3 regions of the Methylobacterium sp. Leaf399 genome follow, and region 2 is predicted to be linked to each of the others. Evidence: predicted binding sites of a transcription regulator. Region 2 holds the regulator's gene; each other region holds the start of a gene.

Region 1 (7,680 bases), on a different contig from region 2:
CGAGGCCACCTCCGGCGAGGTGATCTGGGCCGCCGACGGGAAGGCCTTCTACTACACGGCGGTGGACGACAACCATCGCCCGGCCCGGGTCATGCGCCACCGCCTCGGCACCGACCAGAACGACGACGTGACGATCTACGAGGAGCGCGATTCCGGCTTCTTCGTCCACATCGACAAGACCCAGTCCGGCACCTACCTCACGGTGACCGCCAGCGACCACGAGACGGCGGAGGTCCACATCCTCGACCGCCATGCCGCCGACCCGGCGCTCAGCGTGGTGCAGGCGCGGGTGCCGCTCCTGATCTACTCGGTGGAGCACTGGGGCTCCTACCTCTTCCTGCTCACCAACGCCGACGGGGCCGAGGACTTCAAGATCGCCAGCTGCCCGATCGCGACGCCGGGCCGCGAGAACTGGGTCGACGTGATCCCGCACCGGCCGGGCATCATGATCCGCCACCAGCACCTCATCGCCGGGCACCTCGTGCGACTCGAGATCGAGAACGCGCGCCCGCGCATCGTCGTGCGCGATTTCTCGGGCACCGAGCACACCGTCGCCTTCGCGGAGGAGGCCTATTCCCTCGGCCTGCAGCCGGGCCACGAGTTCGAGACGGCGGTGATCCGCTTCACCTACTCGTCGATGACGACCCCGGCCGAGACCTACGACTACGATTGCGTCACCCGCGCCCGGCAGCTGCGCAAGCGCCAGACGGTGCCGAGCGGGCACAAGCCGGAGGACTACGTCACCCGCCGCCTGTTCGCCACGGCGCCGGACGGCGAGACCGTGCCGATCTCGCTCCTGCACCGGCGCGACCTCGTCCTCGACGGATCGGCGCCGCTGCTCCTCTACGGCTACGGCTCCTACGGCACGCTGATGCCGGCCTCGTTCCGCACCAACCTGCTCAGCCTCGTCGACCGCGGCTTCGTCTACGCCATCGCGCACGTCCGCGGCGGCACCGAGAAGGGCTGGCGCTGGTACATGGACGGCAAGCGGGACAAGAAACCCAACACCTTCTCGGATTTCGTCGCCTGCGGCCGCGCCCTGATCGACGCCGGCTACACCGCGCAAGGGCGCATCGTCGCCCACGGCGGCAGCGCGGGGGGCATGCTGATGGGGGCGGTGGCCAACCTCGCGCCCGAGCTCTTCGCGGGGATCGTCGCCGACGTGCCCTTCGTGGACGTGCTCAACACCATGCTCGACGGCGAGCTGCCCCTGACCCCGCCGGAATGGCCCGAGTGGGGCAACCCGGCCGAGAGCGAGGCCGCCTTCCGCACCATCCTCGGCTACTCGCCCTACGAGAACGTGGCGGCCAAGACCTATCCGGCGATCCTGGCGCTGGGCGGGCTCACCGACCCGCGCGTGACCTATTGGGAGCCGGCCAAATGGGTCGCGCGGCTGCGCGCCAGCATGACCGGGGGCGGCCCGGTGATGCTGCGCATCAACATGGAGGCCGGGCACGGCGGTGCGGCCGGCCGCTTCGACCGGCTGGAGGAGGTCGGGCTCAACTACGCCTTCGCGCTGCTCGCGGTGGGCAAGGCCGCGGGCGAGGCGTAGGTCCGGCCCCGCGCCGGGCTCACGGCTCGGTGGGGACCGGAGGGGTCGGCGTCTCCCGGCTGCGCGCCTCGGCGGCGGCCCGGTCGGCCGCGGCCTTCACCGCCCGTTCCGCCGCGAGCCTTTCGGCCGCGGCCTTCTCCGCGGCGGCACGCTCGGTGGCCGCCTTGTCCGCCGCCACCTTGTCCGCCGCCATGCGCTCGGCCGCCGCCTTGATCGCCTCCGCCCTGGCGCGGTCCATCTCGATGCGGGCGCGGCGGCGCTGGCGCTCGCTCTGGTCGGCCTCGAACAGTTCGATGCTCTCCAGTTCCCTCTGCAGCACCACCGCGGCGAGCCCGGTGGTGAGGGGACCGGGATCGACGATGCGCTCCGGCCTGGCGAGGCTGCCGGCATAACCGAACTGGATCGCCGGCGGGCCGGCGGTCCAGCCGCGGGGCGCGTCGGTGCCGGTGAGGGTGCCGCGGGCCTCGAAGCGGCCGCTGCGCAGGTCGAGGTCGACCTTGCCGTCCCAGCGCCCCCCGTCGAGATCGAGGGACAGGGGCGTCGCCCGCAAGGCGCCGCCGACCAGGGTGGCGGGTACCCGTGCCGGCCCCCTGGCCGCGAACGGGCCGGCGGCCAGGGCCTCGGCCATCCACCCCTTGAGGCGGCCCTCGCGCAGGGGGTCGTCGTCCTCCAGGGCGCGGGCGAGGGCGCGGCCGATCCCGCGCGGATCGCCCTCGGGCAGGCTCACCCCGGAGAGAGTCAGGCTGCCGCTGCCGCCGAGGTTGTTGGCGAGGCCGACGAAGCTCTCCCCCGAGGCGCCGAAGCGCAGCGACGCCGAGATCGTGGCCGCCACCGCCCCGGGTCCGGCGAGCCCCTTGAGATCGGCCCCGTCGATGCGACCCTCGCCGGAGACGGACGCCGCCCCGCCCTGGCGGGCGACGGTGGCCGAGCCGGTGAACACGCCGCCGGCCAGGGTGCCGGTGATGTCGTCAAGGCTGAGCGCCCCGTCGGCGAGCCGCAGGTTGAGGGCCGCCCCCGTCATGGTGAAGCCGCGTCCGAGGTCGAGGGTGTCGGCCCGCAGGGCCAGGGTGACGGGCGGCCGCTCGGGCGCGGGCATGAACCGCGCGCCCGACAGGGTCGCGCCGGCGCTCGGGGCCGCGCGTGGATCGAGAGGGAGGGCCAGGACGCCGACGAGCCAGGGCAGGGACAGCCGCCGCAGCCCGAGGCTACCGCCGAGGTCGCCCTCGGGCGCCCGCAGCAGGCTGGCGGTGACGGGATGGCCGGCGATGCGCCCGCTCACCGCGAACCGCGCCTCGTCGCCGGCCCGCGACAGGCCCAGCACGAGGTCCGCCGGCAGCGGGCCGGGCACGGTCGCACCCTTGCCGAAGGCGAGGTCGAGGACCGGGCCGAGGTCGGCGGTCGCGATGGCGATCTCGCCCGCGTCCGGGGGCAGCAGGCCGGGCTCCACCAGGATCGGTGTCTTGGTCGCCAGGGTGAGGCCGGCGACGGCCCCGTCGAGGGTGACGCTCAACGGGCTCGGCTCGCCGGGCAGGGAACCGCGACGGCCGGTCAGGGTGAGGCGCGCCGGCTGGCGGGTGGGAGCCTCGCCCCGCCCGAGCCAGCGGGCCGCCTCGGCGGTGGCCAGCGTCGCGTCGAGGCTGACGATGCGGCCCGACCGGCTGATCACGGTGAGGTCGAGGTCGCTGCCGGCGGCCTTGCCCTTGGCGGCGGCCTTGAGGGTGTCGGCGGCCCCCGCCTCCCGTTCCAGGCTGAGGTCGAGGTCGAGGGCGCCCCGGCGCAGGAAGGCCGGCAGCAGCCGGGCCTCCGCCACCCAGGCCCGGTCGAGGAGGGCGAGGAGGGGGGCGGCCACCGGCGCGTCGACATGGCCGGCGATCCGCCCCGAGCCGTCGGGGGCGATGCGGCCCGAGAGCCTGGCGTTGGCGCCGGCGAGATCCGTCACCTCCAGGGTGTCGATGGACAGCGCCGGACCGTCAGACCGGATGCTGGCCGCGATGCTGCCGCCGGCGCCCTGGCGCGGGCCGTAGCGGACGTCGCCGGCCTGCAGCGTCAGGCCGATGTCGTGGCCGCGCAGGCCCGACACCGCCTGTGCGAAGGAGGGCAGCGTCGCGATGTCGACCCCTTTGGCCGCGAGCTGGGCGTCGAAGCGGCCCCGGGTGCCGGCCTCCCCTCGCGTGTAGCGGGCGTTGCCGGTGATACGCGCCTCGCCGAGGCCGAGGCGCAGGTTGCGCAGCGACAGGGTCGGGGCTTCGGCCGAGAAGTCGGCGGAGAGGTCGGAGGAGGCTTGGATCGGCCGGCCGTCCATCACCGCCACCGCCGGCCCCTCGAGGCCGAGCTTGCGCAGGTAGCGCCCGAATCCGTCGGAGGCCGCCACGTCGAGCCCGGCGGTGCCGGTGAAGCGCAGGCGGGGCTGGGTGTCGAGGCTGCCGGTGACGGTGAGCCGGGCGCCGCCCGGCGCCGTGGTCCGGAAGCGCCGCAGGACGAGGCCGCCGTCGCGGTCGAGGGTGAGGCCGAGGTCGAGGTCCGACCAGTCGTCGAGGCCGAGCGCCAGGCTCTCGACGGAGACGTCGAGGTCGGCCAGCACCGGCAGGTTGCCGGCGGCGGCAGGCATGCCGCGCCCGATCAGGGCCTGTCCCTCGGTGGAGATCAGGAAGGAATCGAGGTCGAGGCGGCGCGCCTCCAGCCTCAGCGCGGCGCGGCCCTCGCGCAGGTCGAGCCGACCGTCGCCGGTGAGGCGCAGGGTCTTGCCGCCCGGGTCGATCTCGGCGGTCACCCCTTCCAGCGTGGCGACGGGGCTGCGCGAGGCGAAGCGCCCCGACAGGGAGAACGGCAGGTAGTGGCCGGCCGCCTGGGTCGGCGGCCCGACGACGACGCGCCAGGTCCCCTCCGCCTCCGGCACCATCGCCCGCATCGGGCCGGCGGGCGCGTCCGGCACCGGGACGAGACCCAAGCGCGCGTCGAGTTCGACGCGCGGGTGGGTGTCGCCGCCACCCGAGAGCTTGACCGCGATGCGGCCCTCGGCATCGGGTTGGCCGGTGGACAGGCGGAACGGCACGCCGCCGCGCGAGCCCGCGACCCGCCACGGGCCGGTGAGCCGCGGCGCGTCGAGGCGAACGTCCTCGGCACGGATCTGGCCGGTCCGGCCGGTCCTGGTGGCGATGGTGGTGACCACCAGTTGGCGGATGGCGAGGTCGTCGACGGCGAGCCCGTCCTCGCCGGTGAGGGGGGCTGCCGGCAGCATCACGCTGTCGCCGTCGGTCACCGGCAGGCGCAATTCTGCCCGGCCGATACGGGTCTCGGTGAAGCGGATCTCGCCGGAGAGGAGCGGCGTCAGCCCGATCTCGGCCTTGACGAAGCCGAGGTCGACGGACGGCCTGTCGGTGTCCCGGGCGTCGCCCAGCGAGAGCCGGTCGAGGCGCAGCCGCGGCGAGGGCAGGAACCGCACCCCGATCCGCCCCTCGCTGCGGGCGGGAAGACCGACGGACCGCGAGATCGCCCGGTCGACCAGGGTGCGGTACTCCTCCCAGGGGAAGAACGGCGGGATCGCCAGGGCCGCCACCAGGATGACGATGACGGCGCCCGCGACCGCGGTCAGGATGTCACGCACCAGTCTCTGTTCCCGTGTCGCCCGCGTCGACGGGCCGGTTCACGGGGCTCGACGATGGATCGCACCCGGCCGCATCCACGGCGCGGCGCCACATCTCGCGTCCCCGGGCCTGCGCATAGCACACGGGCCGGGGGCGCGCTTCAGTGCCGGGCCTCAGCGCCGGGGCGGAACGACGATCGTCGGCGCGGGTGCCGCGCGGAAGGCGTCGTTGCGCTGGATCTGCATGCGCATCTGGTTGTTCTCGAACTGCTGCTGCTGCTGGATGCCGCGGATCTGGCTCTGGTTGGAGAGCCGCTCGTTCGTGGCGTTCAGGCTGTCGGGGTTGCCCGACAACTGGGCGAGCGCCGGGCTGGCGGCGGCGAGGAACAGGGCGGTGGCGAGGGATAGGCGCATGGGTCGGTCCTGACTGACTCAAGGCTCGGATGAGGCGGCGACTGGGCTCGATGTGTCGACGCGGGGGCGGGAATCCAAGTTCCACGCAGGCGCGAAGAGTACCCCCGCGTGGTCGCAGCCTGGACGCCGGGCGCGGGCGCCGCGCCCTCGACGCCGTTCGCGTTTTGGTCCAGGGAAGCGGGCATGACACAGCATCCCGGCGCGGCGCCCGCGCCCGCTCCGACCTCGCAAACCGGTTCTTCCATCGCCGCGCGTGCCATGGCGTCCCTGCGGCCGCAGGGAGAGCCCTATCTCGAGGGGCTCAACCCCGAGCAGCGCCGGGCCGTGGAGACCACCGAAGGGCCGGTGCTGGTGCTGGCCGGCGCCGGCACGGGCAAGACGCGGGTGCTCACCACCCGCATCGCCCACCTCGTCGCCACCGGCCGGGCGCGGCCCTACGACATCCTGTCGGTGACCTTCACCAACAAGGCCGCCCGCGAGATGAAGCTGCGCATCGGCGCGCTGATCGGCCCGGCGGGCGAGGGCATGCCCTGGCTCGGCACCTTCCACGCCATCGGCACCAAGATCCTGCGCCGCCACGCCGAGCTCGTCGGCCTGAAGTCCGACTTCACCATCCTGGGGATGGACGACCAGCTGCGCCTGATGAAGCAGGTCATCGCCGACCAGGGTATCGACGAGAAGCGCTGGCCGGCCCGCGCCCTGTCCTCCACCATCGACGGCTGGAAGAACCGGGGCCTCTCGCCCGAGCAGGTGCCGCCGGGAGAGGCGCAGGCCTTCGCCTTCGGCAAGGGCGGCGCCCTCTACACCGCCTACCAGGCCCGGCTTGCCACCCTCAACGCGGCGGATTTCGGCGACCTGCTGCTGTTGTGCCTCAAGCTCTGGCGCGAGAACCCGGACGTGCTCGAGACCTACCAGCAGCGCTTCCGCTACATCCTCGTGGACGAGTACCAGGACACCAACGTCGCCCAGTACCTGTGGCTGCGGCTGCTGGCGCTGGGCCACCGCAACGTCGCCTGCGTCGGCGACGACGACCAGTCGATCTACGGCTGGCGCGGGGCCGAGGTCGACAACATCCTGCGGTTCGAGCACGACTTCCCCGGCGCCACCGTGGTGCGGCTGGAACGCAACTACCGCTCCACCGGCCACATCCTCTCGGCCGCCTCGGGGCTCATCGCCAAGAACGAGGGCCGTCTCGGCAAGACCCTGCGCACGGAGGACGTGGCCGGCGAGAAGGTCACGGTCTCGGGCGCCTGGGATTCGGAGGAGGAGGCCCGCCAGCTCGGCGAGGCGATCGAGGGCCTGCAGGCCAAGAACCACCCGCTGTCCGAGATCGCGGTGCTGGTGCGGATCTCGGCGCAGATGCGCGAGATCGAGGACCGCTTCGTCCAGCTCGGCCTGCCCTACCGGGTCGTCGGCGGCCCGCGCTTCTACGAGCGCGCCGAGATCCGCGACGCGCTGGCCTACCTGCGCGTCACCGTGAATCCGGCCGACGACCTCGCCTTCGAGCGCATCTTCAACACCCCCAAGCGCGGTTTGGGCGACGCGACGCTGCAGGTGCTGCACGCCACCTCGCGGGCCCGGAAGGTACCGCTGCTGATGGCGGCGCGCGGCCTCGTCGAGACCGACGAGCTCAAGCCAAAGGCCCGCTCGACCCTGCGCGCCCTGGTGGAGAGCTTTTCGCGGTGGGCGCGGATGATCGAGGGCCGGCCGCAATCGGAGGTGGCCCAGACCATCCTCGAGGAATCCGGCTATACCGAGATGTGGCAGAAGGACCGCTCGGCCGACGCCGCCGGGCGCCTCGAGAACCTCAAGGAGTTCGTGCGCTCCATGGAGGAGTTCCCGGATCTCGGCGCCTTCCTCGAACACGTCTCCCTGGTGATGGAGGCCAGCGAGCAGGAGGGGGCCGATCGCGTCTCCCTGATGACCCTGCACGCCGCCAAGGGGCTCGAATTCGACACGGTGTTCCTGCCGGGCTGGGAGGACGGGCTGTTTCCCAACCAGCGGGCGCTCGACGAGAGCGGCCGGGCCGGGCTGGAGGAGGAGCGCCGCCTCGCCCATGTCGGTCTCACCCGGGCACGCAGGCGCGCGAAACTGTCGTTCGCCGTCAACCGGCGCATCCACGGCCTGTGGT
Region 2 (7,680 bases):
ACGGCACGCCGAGCTTCGAGAGCGCGGCCTTCGGAATGCCGATGCCGGTATCGGAGATGAAGATGTTGATGCAGTCGCCCGCGGGCTTGGCCTTGACGACGACGCGCCCGTTGCTGGGCGTGAACTTCACCGCGTTCTGGATCAGGTTCACGAGGATCTGCTGCAGGGCCCGTTCGTCGGCCAGGACGGCGAGATTGGGCCTGACGCAGATGTCGAGGGCGAGGGACTTCGCCTTGGCGGCCTCCGTCACCAGCTTTACCGCGCCGTTCACGGCCGCGACCACCGCGACATCGCGCACCGCCAGCTTCACGCGGTGCGATTCGATACGCGACATGTTGAGGATGTCGTCGATGACCGACAGCAGGTAGTCGCCGCTCGAGCGGATGTCGCGGCAGTATTCGGCATACCGCGGCGAACCGAGCTTGCCGTAGATCTCGCTCTCCATCAGCTCGGCGAAGCCGATGATCGCGTTGAGCGGCGTGCGCAGCTCGTGGCTCATGTTGGCCAGGAACTCGGACTTGGCCTGGTTGGCCCCCTCGGCCTGGGCCTTCTGGTCGAGGTAGCGTTCGGCGAGGTCGGCGAGCTGCTGGGTCTGGAGCTCCAGGGTCCGGCGCGACCGCTTGAGGTCGCGCACCGTCGCCATCAGCTCGCGCTCGGATGCCACGAGCTGCTCCTGGTGCAGCTTGAGGGTGGTGATGTCGGTGCCCACCGAGACATAGCCGCCGTCCTTGGTCCGCCGCTCGCTGATCTGGAGCCAGCGACCGTCGGTGAGCTCGGCCTCGAAGGTCCGTGCGGTGGCGCCGGCCGATTCGATGTCCCGCAGTTCCCGCCGTACCGGCGGCAGCGCGACCTGGCCCATGATCTCGTGGTAGCGCCGGCCGGGGGTGGCGTCCTCGAGGCTGAGGGCATGGAGGTCGCGAAACTTCGAGTTGCACAGGACCAGCTTGTTGCCGGTGTCCCACAGGACGAAGGCCTCGGAGATCGCCTCGACCGCGTCGCGCAGGCGCATGTCGGCGGTGGCGTTGGATTCCGCCAGTTGGCGCTGCTCGCTGACGTCGACGGCGATGCCCACGAGGTGGCGCCCGCCGTCGGCCGTGTCGGGGACGATCTCGGCGCGCGTGCGCAGCCAGATCCAGGTCCCGTTGGCGCCGCGCACCCTGAACTCGTGGTCGACGGTGGACTGGCTCGCCGCGAGCTGGCGGGCGAGGCTGTAGAGGTCGCCGTCGTCGGGATGGACCAGGGCGTTGACGTCCCCGAACGACAGGAATTCCCGCTCGCGGGTGTAGCCGAGCAGGGCGTACATCGAGTCCGACCAGTAGATGCGGCCGCGCGGGATGTCCCAGTCCCACAGGCCGCAGCGGCCGCGCCCGAGGGCGGTGTCGAGGCGTTTCTTGATCTGCTCGCAGATGCGGTCGCTGGCATGGGCGCGGCGCGTCTGCAGGGCGTAGGCGAAGCCGATGCCGACGATCACGAGGGCGGCCGAACCGAGCAGCGTCGCCTGCGTCCGCATGCGGTCGCTCCAGGCGGCGGTGACGTCGACCACCGGCTGCAGCACGGCGACCTGGCCGCGGCCCGCCGGCAGGCTCTTGAGGGAGGCGATCACGCTCTCGCCGCCGGGCAGGGTCAGCGTCATCACGCCGGCCCGCTCGCCGAGCATGCTGAGAGGATGGGTCTCGCCGAGATAGGCGCTGAGGGTGCCCTGCGCCTCGATCGTGCCGGGATGGCTGGCGACGATCCGGTCCTTGTCGTCCGCGACCAGGATCCGGCGGCCGGCCGGGAGGAGAGAGGCCGGGAGGAGGCGGCGCAGGCGGCCCTTCACGTCGGCCTGCAACGCGAGGCCCGGGTTGCCGATGTCGGACAGGCCCGCGGCGGCGAGGTGGGCGAAGGCTTCGATCTCGGTCTCGGCCACGCGCAAGGCATCGTCGCGCTGGCTCTGGAGGTGCAGCACGGCCACGGCCGCCATGCTGATGAGAAAGGTCGCCAGCACCGCCGGGACCGCGTAGCGCAACCAGGTCTCCATCCGCACGAAGCGGGCATGGATGGCCTTGTCCGGCCGATGGATGCCCAGGATGGTGTCCGCGCGCGCAGAAGCGGCGAGGGAAGCGGCTTCCGCCTCCGACATTCTCAGACCTCGCAAACCCGGTGGGTCGTCTTCAGCGCGATGTCGGCCCGCGCTTCGAATCGCTTCAAATAGACATTTCCACAGCCGATTTGTCCACGGCTTTAATGGGTCGTTTTCCTTAATCGCAGATACCCGGCGGATGCGTCACAACGCCGTTTGGCTTTATTTTTCAGTGACTTAAATGGCCGGCAAGACTGCGCGTCAGGATATCGCCGAGGTCGCGCGACAGGGACTGCATGCAATTGAGATCGGCCAGAGTCGCTTTTGCAACGCTCCGCCGTCCGGGCTCGAGCATCCGCCACGATCCGAAGGCGGTGAGCAGGCGCGCGGCCAGTTGCGGATTGGCGCCATCGACGGTCAGGGCCATGCGCGCGACCAGCGCGAAGCCGCGGCCGTCGGGGCGGTTGAACTGGGTCGGATTGGCGACGCCGAAGCTGCCGATCAGCGCGCGGACCCGGTTGGGATTGGTCGTCGCGAAGGCCGGATGGCCCTGCAGCGCCGCGATCCGGTCGAGGGTCTCCGGTTCGGGGATGGTCGCCTGGATCGCGAACCACTTGTCGAGGACGAGGGGATCGTCCCGGTAGCGATCCGCGAAGGCGGCCAGGGCGTCCTCGCGCGCCGCACCCGGGATCAGGGCGAGGGTGGACAGGCCGCCCAACCGGTCCGTCATCGTGGTGGCGAGCCGGATCTGTTCTCCAGCGAGGTCGGCGCCGAACACCGGATCTCCCGCCGCGATCAGATCGAGGGCGGAATTGCGAAGCGCGCGCCGGCCGGCGGCGGCCGCTTCCGCGCTGAAGGCGGTGCCGGGCGGGTCGGCCAGGGTGGTGCGCAGCGCGACGAGACGCCCCGCGAGATGCCGCCCCAGCCGTTCGCGCAGGGCGCGCCGGGCGCCGTGGATCGCGTCGGGGTCGATGTCCGCGCCGATCTCGTTGGCGACGTCGCCCTCGCTCGGCAGGCCGAGGACGAGGGCGGCGAAGGCGGGATCGCCAAGGGCGTCCGTGTCGAGGAACCCGCCGATGGCCTCCACGAAGGCCGCCGCATCGGCTTCGGCCGCGTCGCCGCGGCTGGCGGCAACCATGAGGTGGAGCGCCATCGCCTGAGCGGCCTGCCAGCGATTGAACGGATCGGCGTCGTGGCGCAGCAGCGTCAGGTTCTGCGCCGTGGTCAGGGGTGGCACCAGCTTCACCGGCGCCGAGAAGCTCCGCAGCAGGGACGGCACCGGCGCCTCGGCGACATCCGTGAAGGTGAGGCTGTCGGTCGCCGCCTCCAGGACGAAAACCCCGTCGACGACACTGTCGCAGCGCGGTCCGGCCAGGGGGCCGTCGGCGCCGACGAGGCCGAGGCGGATCGGAATCACCAGGGCCTCGCCCTCCGAACCCGGCAGGCTCTGGGTGAAGGCGAGGCGGTAGCTACGTGCTGCCGGGTCGTAGTGCTCCTGCACCGTCACCCGCGGCGTGCCCGGCCGCTCGTACCAGCGCGCGAAAGCCGACAGGTCGCGTCCCGTCACGGCCGCGAAGGCATCGAGGAAATCCTCGACGGTGGCCGCCCTGCCGTCGTTGTCGGAGAAGTAGCGGTCCATACCCGCGCGAAAAGCCTTCGCGCCGATGAGGGTGCGCAGCATCCGCACGATCTCGGCTCCCTTCTCGTAGACGGTGGCCGTGTAGAAGTTGTTGATCTCGGCGTAAGCCTGCGGCCGGACCGGATGGGCGAGCGGCCCGGCGTCCTCGGGAAACTGGCGGGCTCGCAAGGTCTTGACCTCGCCGATGCGGTGGACGGCCCGCGAGCGCATGTCGGACGAGAATTCCTGGTCGCGAAACACCGTCAGCCCTTCCTTGAGGCAGAGCTGGAACCAGTCGCGGCAGGTGACCCGGTTGCCGGACCAGTTGTGGAAGTATTCGTGGGCGATGATCGCTTCGATGTTGGCGTAGTCCGCGTCGGTGGCGGTGTCGGGGCTAGCGAGGACGTATTTGTCGTTGAAGATGTTGAGGCCTTTGTTCTCCATGGCGCCCATGTTGAAGTCGGAGACCGCTACGACGTTGAACACGTCGAGATCGTAGGCGCGGCCGAACGCCTCCTCGTCCCACCGCATCGATCGCGCGACCGCGTCGAGGGCGTAGGCCGCCCGCTCCGCCTTGCCGGGCTCGACGTAGACCGCGAGCGTGACCTCGCGGCCCTCCATCGTGGTGAAGGCCCGATCGAGCCGGTCGAGGCGCCCGCCCACGAGGGCGAAGAGATAGGCGGGCTTCGGGTGGGGATCGTGCCAGACGGCATGATGGCGACCGGGGCCCGCCTCGCCGGCCTCCACCAGGTTGCCGTTGCCGAGCAGCACCGGCGCCTCGTCGCGGTCCGCCTCGATCCGGGTGGTGTACACCGATAGGACGTCCGGCCTGTCGAGGAGGTAGGTGATCCGGCGGAAGCCGTCGGCCTCGCATTGGGTGCAATAGACCCCGTTCGACCGGTAGAGCCCCATGAGCCGGGTATTGGCGGACGGGTCGATCCGGGTCTCGATCTCCAGGGTGAAGGGCGCCCGGGGCGGATCGGCGATGGTCAGGCCGGTGGCATCGACGGAAAAGGATCCCGCGTCGAGCACCCTGCCGTCGAGGGCGATGCGGACGAGGACGAGGTCCTCGCCGTCGAGCACCAACGGTGAGCCGATGCGGCCGGCCGGGTTGGGACGCAGGCTGAGGCGGGAGACCACCCGGGTCGCGGTGGGATGCAGCACGACGTCGAGGTCGACCCGGTCGATGAGGTGGTCGCTCGGCCGGTAGTCCTCGAGGCGGATCAGGGTCGGCATGTCGGTGCGCATCACGGATCAGTCTTCCTGCGGCGGCGACCGGAGTGGCCGTGTTCGGGTCTACGGGTACCGTCCGGCGTTGCGGCGGTTTCCCCGAGCCCGGTCGAGATCTCCGTCTTCTCGCATGAGGTCGCCGACCATTCACAGCGCCGCGACCCGTATCCCATGGGCGCCGCCGGCCCGCCGCCGCGACGGCGAGCGGCGTCCATTTCCCTCGGATCGATCACGACACGGGTCGGATCGGAACCCTTGCAGAACACTTAAAGAACGGCTAGCCTGTTCGTGATTTGTTTCTGCGATGTCGTGTCGCGGTTGGTGTCGCGAGAGTGTGGGTCGTCGGATGTTGACGCGCAAGCAATTGGATCTGCTGCAGTTCATACAGCAGAGGATGCAGGAGAGCAGTGTTCCTCCCTCCTTCGACGAGATGAAGGACGCGCTCGACCTCAAGTCGAAATCCGGCATCCACCGTCTCATCACCGCCCTCGAAGAGCGGGGCTTCCTGCGGCGCCTGCCCAATCGCGCCCGGGCGATCGAGGTGATCCGGATGCCCGAGAGCCTCGGCGGCACCATGCCGGTCCGGTCGGACGCACCGGTCGAGGCACGGCGTTTCACGCCGAGCGTGGTCGAGGGCGGCAAGGGTCGGGACCAGTCGGGACAGAGCCATGCGCCGGTCGCGCGGCCGACCATGGCCAAGCCGCCGATGGCGCGTGTCACCGACGAGGCGGGGCGGCCGGTGATGGTGCCGGTGATGGGGCGGATCGCTGCGGGAACACCGATCTCGGCGATCCAGGAGCAGAGCCACACCATCGCGATGTCGCCAGACTTCCTGTCGGGCGGCGAGCATTACGCCCTCGAAGTGCGCGGTGACTCGATGGTGGAGGCCGGCATCCTCGACGGCGACCTCGTGGTCATCCGCAAGCAGGAGACCGCCAACACCGGCGACATCATCGTCGCGCTGATCGACGACGAGGAAGCGACCCTGAAGCGCCTGCGCCGCCGCGGTTCGTCCATCGCCCTGGAGGCGGCCAACCCCGCCTACGAAACCCGGGTGCTCGGCCCCGACCGCGTTCGCATCCAGGGTCGCCTGGTCAGTCTCGTGCGGCGCTACTGAAGCCGCTCCGCCGGCGACGACGAAGGGGTGTCGGGTACCGTTTCGTCGTCGGTGGCTTCCGGTGCCGTCACCGGGTCCGGCGTTGGTGCCAGGCGTGGCGCCACCGTGGACGGTCGCCAGGGTTTGGTGATGCCGGGCGCACGCGCGGTCGTCAGTGTCGGTGCCCCGTCCGTCAGGCGGATCGCAGTAGCGCCGTGGTCCCGCAAAAAGCGTCTGTCGACGATGACGGCGGCGGCACAAGCAGTCGGCGCTTCGAGACGCGAGATCAGGATATCCGCCCGGACGCAGTCCTCACGAAAGCCGCGGCGGTCCTTGAGCAGCGCGATGCGGCGGCCGTCCTGCGCCTCCATCGTGCAGCCGAGCCGGTCGCAGCGCGCCGGGGATGCGGCGATGACGTCCTTGGCCTGGCGCGAATCGCCATCCGCCTTCAGCCATTGCTCCATGACGAAGGCCGGCGGTCGCCCGAGCGCGGCCAGGCGGCCCGACCGGTCGCGAACGGCGGCTCCCGCGCCCTCCCGGTCGACGTAGATGTCGTTGCGCATCGGGATCGCCGCCAGGGCGACCCCGATGGCGGCCGGCAGCAGTCCGAGCCAGCGAAGGCTTGAGACGGGCAGGGCGAGGACGATCAGGGCGGCGGCCAGACAGGCCAGGGCACCGGCTCCGAAGGCGGGCACCATGACGCTGGCGTGGCCGAAGCCGCTGATCCAGGCGGAGATCGCGAGCATGCCCTGCACGGCGAGCCCCATCAGCCACCACACCGGCTGGTCGAGGGCGAAGGGGTAGGCGAGGATCCCGAGCACCGCCGCGGGCATCACCGCCAGCGAGACCAGCGGCAGGGTCAGGGCGTTGCCGACGAGGCCGAACGGCTGCACCGCCTGGAAGTGGTAGGTGGAGAAGGGTGCGGTGGCGATCTGCGCCACCAGGGTCGTCGCGAGGGTTCCGACGACCGCCGCGGCGACGGTGGCCATCGCGCGGGCGACGCGGCCGTCGGCCTCGCGGCGCAGGCCGCTTCCGTCGAGATATACGGCGCAGGCGATGAGGCCTGCGACGGCTCCGAACGACATCTGGAAGCTCGGGCCGAGCAGCCCCTCCGGCTCGCGGGCGAGCGCGATCAGGGCCGCCAGCGCCAGGTTGCGCATGCTCAAAGCGGGGCGGTCGACCAGGATCGCGCCGAGCATCACCAGGGTCATGATCCAGGCCCGCTCGGCCGCGATGTCCCAGCCGGAGAAGACGCAATAGGCGGTGACGCCGACCATCGCGAAGGCGGCGGCGATCTTCTTGATCGGTGTCCGCAGGGCGAGGAAAGGCACCGCCGCCAGGATCGCGCGCACCAGCCAGAACACCACCCCGGCCGCCAGCACCATGTGGAGGCCCGAGATCGAGACCACGTGATAGATCCCCGCGTCCCGCAGCACGTCGTTGGTCTGCTGGTCGATGAGGCCGCGTTTGCCCGTGACCAGGGCGGCGGCGACCGCACCGGCCTGTCCGCCGATGGCATCGGTGATCCGCCGGGTGAGGGCGTTGCGGGCGTCGTCCACCGCCGCGGCCGCACGCAACCGGACCGGCAGCGGCCCGGGGGGCGGCTTGACCTCGATCTTGCCGACGAGGGAGCCCACCGCGCCGAGGCCGCGGAAGAAGGCGTCGCGGCCGAAG
Region 3 (7,680 bases), on a different contig from region 2:
AACGGACGGTGTGGACGTCCCGGTTCGGATTCCTGGGCGGTCGCCTGCAGGAGCGCCGTCCCGGCGAGCAGGGTCGCGGCCAGAAGCAGCGTGGACTTCATCGTGGGGTTCTCCATCGGATCGATAGGAATGTCTGACCCAGGCGACGAGCGCCTCACCAACGCTGGCCGGTGGGGTGAATCACCACGTCGTTGACCGTGACGTTCGCCGGCTGGTCGAGGGCGTAGGCGACGGCCTCCGCGACGGTCTCGGGCGGGATCGCACCCTCGTTCAGGGCCTGGGCCGCCTTGCGTCCCTCGGCGTCCGAGACCTTATCGGCCCAGCCCGTGTCGATCACACCGGGGCTCACCATCGACACCTGGATGCCGCTGCCGACGCCGACTTCCTGCCGAAGGCTCTCGGTGATGCCCCGGATGAAGAACTTGGTCGCCCCGTACACCCCGGCGCCTTCGCCGACGTGGATGCCGGCGACCGAGCTCATGTTCAGGATGCGGCCGGACTTCCGTTCCATCATCGACGGCAGCACGGCCGCGATGGCGTGGAGGTAACCCCGCAGGTTGGTGTCGATCATCCTGTCCCAGTCCCCGACCGCGGTGTCCTCCCACTTGGAGAAAAGCATCAGGCCAGCGTTGTTCACGAGGATGTCGACGGGGCCGTAGGTCTCCTCCGCGAGCCCGACGAGAGCATTCATGTCATCGGGATCGGTGACGTCGGTGACCCTGAAGGTGGCCATGCCGCCGGCATCCGTGATCTCCGAGACGAGGGCCTTCAGCTTGTCCTCGTTGCGGGCGGCCAGGACGACCCTGGCGCCGGAGGCGGCGAGCCGTTTGGCGGTGGCGGCGCCGATGCCTGAGGAGGCGCCGGTGACGATGGTGACGGCGTTGGCGAGGTTGCCCATGGCGGCGTCCTCAACCCTGGAGCCGGGTGAGCTTGGCGTGGCGCGCCGCCTTCTCCGGCTCCGGCGTACGACGGTTGTCGACGACCTGCTGCTTAGTCTCCGCGTCGCCGCCCACGACGTGGTCGACGTCGTTCATCAGGGCCTCGAAGCCCTGCCGGGCGACCTCGGTCCTGTCGTTCTTCTTGCCCCCGTCGATGGCGCTGGTGCCCATGCCGGCGTTCTTGTGGAACTGGCTGTCGGTCGCCCCCGGCAGGAGCGCCGTGACCGTCACCCCGGTCTCGCGGAGCTCCTCGCGCAGGCTCTCGGCGAACATGAAGCCGAACGCCTTGGACGGGCCGTACACGGTCTCGTAGGGGGTCGGCAGGGTGGCCGAGACCGAGGACGTGATCAGGATGCGGCCCCGCCCGTTCGGGACCATGTGCTGCACGACGCGCTTGGCGAGATGCACGGTGCCGGTGATGTTGACGGCGATCAGCTTGAACTCGTCCTCCAGCGAGTTGTCGACGAAGGCGCCGCCCTGGCCGATGCCGACGTTGAGCGCGGCGGCCTCGACCGGCCGACCCAGGCCGGTCACGAACGTCCAGAAGCCCTCGACGCCGTCGAAGGTGCCGGCGTCGGCCTTGTGGGGGTAGGCCTCGACGCCGAGGTCGCGCAGCGCGCCGGCGGCGTCGTGGACCTTGTCGCTGGAACCGGTAATCGCGACGTCGAAGCCGTTCCCGGCGAACTGCTTGGCGAGCTCGAAGCCGATGCCGGAGGAGCCGCCGGTGACGATGGCGAGGGGACGTTGGGTGGTCATTTGGGTTCGATCCGTTCCGAGGTGGGCACGGGACGCGGACGAGGGACGGGACGCATGTCCGCGCCCGCTCTCCCACCGGTCGGTGGGCTGCGTCCTCGTATTGCTGTGACGGGGTTCTAACCCGCGACCGGACGCGGGGATGCACCATTCACGATGAGCGCCATTTGTCGGAGAGTTGAACCGGGCTCACTCTTTCGGCACCCATCGGCTCGGGACGCCCTGCCACGGCCGCCAAGCCGGACTGGGGCCGAGAGATGCCGTCGCGGCCATTCGCGATGACCGAGCGTCCAGTGCCCCGAGATGGCGGCATCCGAATTTGCCCGCCCGATCAAGCGTAACCGCTGGACGGAACGCGTCGACTTCGTTCATGGTTTGTTCGAATTCTGGATTCGCGGAGGAGCACCATGCAGATCACGGGCGTCACCATCGGCCTTCCCATGCCGGTGCCTCTTCTCGCGAGACCTGTCCGGGCCGGCTTCCCCAGCCCGGCGGACGACTTCATCGAGGAGGAGATCGACCTGCAGCGCCTGCTGATCTTCAACCGGCCGGCGACCTTCCTCGTCCGGGTGGCCGGCGACAGCATGATCCTCGCGCGCTTGTTCGACGGCGACCTCGCGGTGGTCGACCGGTCCCTGACCCCGCGCAACGGCGACATCGTGGTGGTCGACATCGACGGGGAACGGTCGTTCAAGGTCTGGAAGCGGCAGGGTCCGCGCATCACCCTGCACTTCGCCAACCCGCGCTTCCCCGAGTACCGGCTGGCACCGGATGCCCTCGTCGAGGTCTGGGGCGTCGTCTCCGGTTCCATCTGCGCCAAGCGCCGCTGCGAATGACCGCCCGGGCCTACGCCCTCTCCGACGGCAACAGCTTCTACTGCTCGTGCGAACGGGTCTTCGACGCACGCCTCGCACGCCTGCCCGTGATCGTGCTGTCGAACAACGACGGCTGCGCGATTGCCCGGACCAACGAGGCCAAGGCGCTCGGCATCCGCATGGGCGAGCCCTGGTTCAAGATCCGGGACATGTGCCGGAGCCAGGGCGTCCGGGTCTACTCCTCGAACTACGCCCTCTACGGCGACATGTCGGCCCGCGTGAATGCGGTCTACCGGGGCTTCTCCCCCCGCATCGAGGTCTACTCCATCGACGAAAGCTTCCTGGACATCTCCGACGTGCGGGAGTCGGATCGGGAGACCCTTGCACGGGACATGCGGGCGACCGTGCGGGCCTGGACGGGCATCCCGACCTGCGTCGGGATCGGCCCGACCAAGACCCTCGCCAAGCTCGCCAACCACGTCGCCAAGAAGAACCCGGAGCTCGGCGGCGTCTGCGACCTGACCGATCCGGAGCAGTACGACCACTGGATCATCCGCGTGCCGGTGGGCGACATCTGGGGCGTGGGTCCGGCCAACGCCAGGCGCCTGGAGGCGCTCGGATGCGACAGCGCCGCGGACGTGCGCGACCTCGACACCCGCGTCGCCCGCAAGGCCATGACCGTGGTCGGCGAGCGCCTCGTCCGTGAGCTCCGCGGCGAGGCGTGCGTCGACCTGGAGACGCTGCCCGCCACCCGGAAGGGCTGCGCGGTCACCCGCAGCTTCTCGAACCGCGTCGAAGATCTCGCGACCATGGAGGAGGCTATTGCCGCCCACGCCGCCAGGCTCGGGGAGAAGCTCCGGGGCGAGAGGCTCGGGACCGATCATGTCACGGTCTTCTTCCACACCTCGGAGCATGACCGCGACCGGCCGCAGCGGTCGGTGTCGACCGTGGTGACCCTGCCAGAAGCATCGAACGACACCCGTGTGCTGGTGAAGGCGTGCCTGCACGGCGTCAGGAAGACCTGGAGGGACGGGTACCGCTATTCCAAAGCCGGGGTCGTCACCACAGATCTCGTGCCCCTGGCTGCCTCGCAGCGGGCCCTGCCAGGGCTAGGGCAGATCGACCGCGAGCAGGGTGCGGCGCTGATGGCGGCTCTCGACGCGTGCAATCGGCGGTTCGGTCGAGGGGCCGTCGTACCGGGAGCGGCCGGTTTCGCCCCGAAGCGGGAGTGGTCGACCAAGTTCGAGATGCGGTCGCCGCGATACACTACCAGGGTCGACGAACTACCGGTGGTCGCCGCCGCCTGACCCGAGCCGCAGTGTCGGCCCGCCACCGCCGGACGGTTTCTCCCCCCGCGTCCGTGGGGACGTCACCCGACCCGGACCTTCTTCTCGCCCCTCAGCGAACGCAGCTTGTCCGCGACCCGAAAGACCTCTGCCCTGTCCACCATGACCGCCGCCCCGAAACCGTTCGGGGCATCATGGATACGGGGCGTGAAGAAGCGGTCACCGGATTCGAGAACTGTAACGGCTGTGGTCTCCATTACCGGAAGAGGCTCGGCCACGATGGGATCAAGCCACACGCCTGCGCGAAACAATAAGCCGGCCCTTGCCCACGGAAGTGGAAAACCCTGACACTCAAGACGTTTGCGATTTGACGCGGGCGGCGGGGGAGCCTCGTGGGACGACACCACTACGACCTGTTGAGCCATCCCGGTTGGCAGGCGGTCTCAGTCCTCGTGATCGCCCCCTTCGTCGAGAGGTCGTTCTTCGAGCGTCTGTTGAATGACCTGGCGCCGGTGAGGCTTCTGGTGCTCGTCGATGACGGGTGCCGACCTGACGACATCACGATGCTCGCAAGGCTCTCCAAATCCGGGACCGAGGTACAGACGGCGCTGGGCGGAGTGCGTGGGCTCATGCACGCGAAGATCATGCACATCGCCTGGCGGACCACCGCGGGGAACAGGGCGCACACGCTCGTCTGCGGCTCGGGAAATGCCACCGGAGCAGCCTTCGCGGGCGGGATCAACGCAGAACTGTTCTGCAAGGTCAGGCTAACCGCCGCCAAGCACCATGACACGATCCGCTGGGCGGAACGCGTCAGCGCAGCCGTCGTGGCCGCCTGCACCGGCGCCGCAACGCGCATCGACGAGCATCCGGACGTCGAACTGGCGCGTGGTGTGTCGATGCGCCTGCCGAGCATGCGCATCAAACCCGCCGACGCCAGAATCGGCAGCTTCGACCTTTGGCTTCAGCGCGGCTTCATCGTGGCCGAGTATCGGCCCAATCCGGAGTTCCTGCGCATCAGCGTGGACCTTCGCGAACGGTTGCCGCCCGGTAACCTGGAGCGCCGCGTTCTGGCGCTGGGGTTCGAGACGACGCCGACGAAGAGGCTGACCCTACCCTACGTCGAAACCGAAAACGGCGGTTCCGGCGGTGGGGAACGATGGAAGGGCCGGTACTTCGTATGGACGCAGCTGGGTGCCTGGTGCTCGGCTTCCTGCAGGAAGGAGCGTGGCCGCGTATTCGTCAAGGCGGGACGGAAAGGGCGCGTCCGCACATTGGGGCGATTGGCCTTGCTGAAAGACCAAACCCAGTTGGAGCATGCGAAGGCGCGACACCTCGACCGCCTAGAGGGATTGTGGTCGACCCTGGGTGAGGACGCCGGCAGATATCTCGCCTCATCCCGCGGCGGGCTGGATCGGAAACACTACGGAGACCGGTTCGAGGAACGGGTACGACACGATCTTACCCTGGCGGACGACGACGTGTTCCAGGAGCGATACATCTCGGGTTGCGAGATCATCGACGTGCCTCGCTTTCGGGCAGACGAGGCCGCATGGGGGGCGTTCGTGGCGAGCTTTGCCGAGCAGCTTCATATCGAGGACATGCGACGCAGGAGCATGTCGGCCCTCTACCGGCACGTCCGCAGCGGGCTCTCAGGCATCGTGGATGGCCCCTTCGAAGATCCGATCAAACTCGTTAAGGCGCTCCGCCGAAACTGGACGAAGCAGGTCAACGGCGACGAGGGAACACGGATGCCGCTGGGTGAGCTCGTCGACGGTTATCACAGGCCCCGCAAACCAAGGGCTTGACGGCAGGAGCACGGGCCAAGCCGGGCTATGCCGAATGACGGTCCCCACCGTTGGATCGGCGCGTCATCACACACCGCTCCGACGCCTATCGGACCGGGTATGGGTTGACCTTGAACGGCCATTCCAGTGCACTGCCGCCGCGGAAATTGGACCCGGGATTCGTGAAAGTTGCTCGCGGCGGGCATACGTCCGCATCGCGTCAGCTTCGTCATCAACAAGAACGCATTCGAGGCCGTTAGTTGATCATCAAGGCGTTCACCGTCGATGGGCCACTCCAGACCGAAATTCCGGCGATAAGGGAGATCGAGTTAGCATTTCCGTCGCATTGGATGGGTTTCGCTAACGTCATCGTCAGGCATCCGATCAAGGCCCGTATCGAGCGGGAGATCGACCTGATCCTGGTCACGGACGACCGCGTCCTAATGGTCGATCTGAAGCATTGGAAGGGCCGCTTGGAACTGGTCGATGGATATTGGCACCAGGACGGAGAGCGCAGGGACAGGTCACCAGTCGAAAAGATCCGAGACAACACCATCCTGCTTCGACAGGTTTTCGACGCCCAGTCGTTTAAGCTCGGATGCCCCTATGTAGACGGACTCGTCGTTCTAACCCATCCGCAATGCAACACCTCTTTGCTGGATAGCGACTCAAGGGCCGTACTGAGGCTAGAGCAGTTTTTGCGTTTAAAAGACCCGAAGTTCTACGCCTCTTATTTTACGAACTCGACGCGGAACTCGAACAATCCCCTTACGGCCCCTAAAAATAAGGAGCACGTGCTTCGCTTCTTTACGCCGGGCCGTGTGTTCGAGCCGCGGAAAACACGCTTCAGGGGGTACGAGGTCGTCGATCCGAACCCCGAATTCTCGACCGCCCTCTTCGCCGAGTACCTCGCGCGTGATGTCGAGACCCCGTCCGCCTCTGGCCTCCTCCGCGTCTGGGACTTCACCGGCGACGATGAGCTTCGGCACGGTCCTGAGCGCAAGGACCTTCTGGTTCGCGAACGCTCGGTCATCCATCACCTCATCGACCGAAATCCCGACCTGTCGGCGGTCCCTCTGCGCCATCGCGACAGCGATGTGGAACTGGGACCCAGGCACTGGGACCTGTTCGACCGGGACCGGCACCTGCTCCGACTGTCCCGGGCCATCGTGGTGGGCTCGGAGCTTAGCTTCGACACCCGCCTGGAATTGGTGAAAGTCCTATCGGGTCACGTCGCCAACCTGCATCGGGCGCAGGTCGCGCATCGTGACCTCGGATTGCACTCGATATGGATCGACCCGGCTCGCGCCCGGGTGTCGCTTTCGAGCTTCGGGGCGGCATGGTTCCCGGAGCGTCGAACGATAGGGCTCCTACGAGCGAAAGTGCTGGGGGCGGGATTGATCCTGCCTGAGGACACAGGCGTCGTGGATCAGGGCACCGCCTATCAGCAGGACGTATTTCTCCTGGGGACGGCTGCTTGGCGCCTCCTCGGCGGTGAAGCCCCACCGGAGGATGCGAAGGTCCCGGACTGGTCGAAGCTCGACGACGCTGCGAAGTCCATCGTGCCCGAGGCGCTTCGCGAATGGTTCGACACTTGTCTCAACTGGGACCCGGCCGCACGGTATATCGACTGCGTCTCTGCCCATGACGCCCTGATGGCGGCTCTGCAGGCCGGACGTTCCAGGCTTGGATCTGTCGACCTCACGGCCTACGAAACTGAAATCGATCCAACAGTCGATTACCCCATCGGCACCATGCTCCATAAGGGGCGCTGCCGCATCTACACGACCCTCGCCGGCGGTGAGACCATGCTGGTCAAGAACTGGCCGGAGCGGTCGCTCGGCGAGCGCTCGAAGAGCGCGGCCAAGCTCATCGAGTTCTTCGCCAGGGCCGACCGGTTGCGCGGATCCGGCACGGGTCGGTTGCCACGCGTCAGGTTGGCGTGCCTGAGTCAGGACGGCCTCTTCCTCCTGCAGGACTATCTGCCCGGCGAAGCCCTCGAAGGCATCGACGTATCGTCCTGGGCACCGGAACAGCTTCGGCATTTCTCAGCCCTGCTGATCGATGCAGTGAACGAGGCGCATGAACTCGGCGTTCCGCA

What was found. Region 2 encodes LexA, which represses DNA repair genes until DNA is damaged. Its sites were predicted from a motif close to TGTTCNNNNTGTGTTCNG; they were not measured.
Region 1: ASG40_RS14090 (ATP-dependent helicase) is a predicted target of LexA. The motif match lies at 5,704-5,721, and genes of this name have one in related genera.
Region 3: ASG40_RS10935 (LexA family protein) is a predicted target of LexA. The motif match lies at 2,057-2,074, and genes of this name have one in related genera.

Annotation. Positions count from the first base shown of each region.
Region 1 covers NZ_LMQK01000030.1:149,983-157,662, forward strand. The annotation lists gene ASG40_RS14075 (S9 family peptidase) at 1-1,552, shown strand, start outside; gene ASG40_RS14080 (AsmA family protein) at 1,572-5,156, opposite strand; gene ASG40_RS14085 (hypothetical protein) at 5,310-5,549, opposite strand; gene ASG40_RS14090 (ATP-dependent helicase) at 5,733-7,680, shown strand, end outside.
Region 2 covers NZ_LMQK01000023.1:121,345-129,024, reverse strand. The annotation lists gene ASG40_RS11705 (PAS domain-containing sensor histidine kinase) at 1-2,122, opposite strand, end outside; gene pepN (aminopeptidase N) at 2,292-4,928, opposite strand; gene lexA (transcriptional repressor LexA) at 5,257-6,027, shown strand; gene ASG40_RS11690 (ComEC/Rec2 family competence protein) at 6,021-7,680, opposite strand, start outside.
Region 3 covers NZ_LMQK01000016.1:18,448-26,127, forward strand. The annotation lists gene ASG40_RS10920 (PQQ-dependent sugar dehydrogenase) at 1-101, opposite strand, end outside; gene ASG40_RS10925 (SDR family oxidoreductase) at 155-898, opposite strand; gene ASG40_RS10930 (SDR family NAD(P)-dependent oxidoreductase) at 909-1,694, opposite strand; gene ASG40_RS10935 (LexA family protein) at 2,099-2,527, shown strand; gene ASG40_RS10940 (Y-family DNA polymerase) at 2,524-3,813, shown strand; gene ASG40_RS10945 (hypothetical protein) at 4,185-5,600, shown strand; gene ASG40_RS10950 (AAA domain-containing protein) at 5,840-7,680, shown strand, end outside.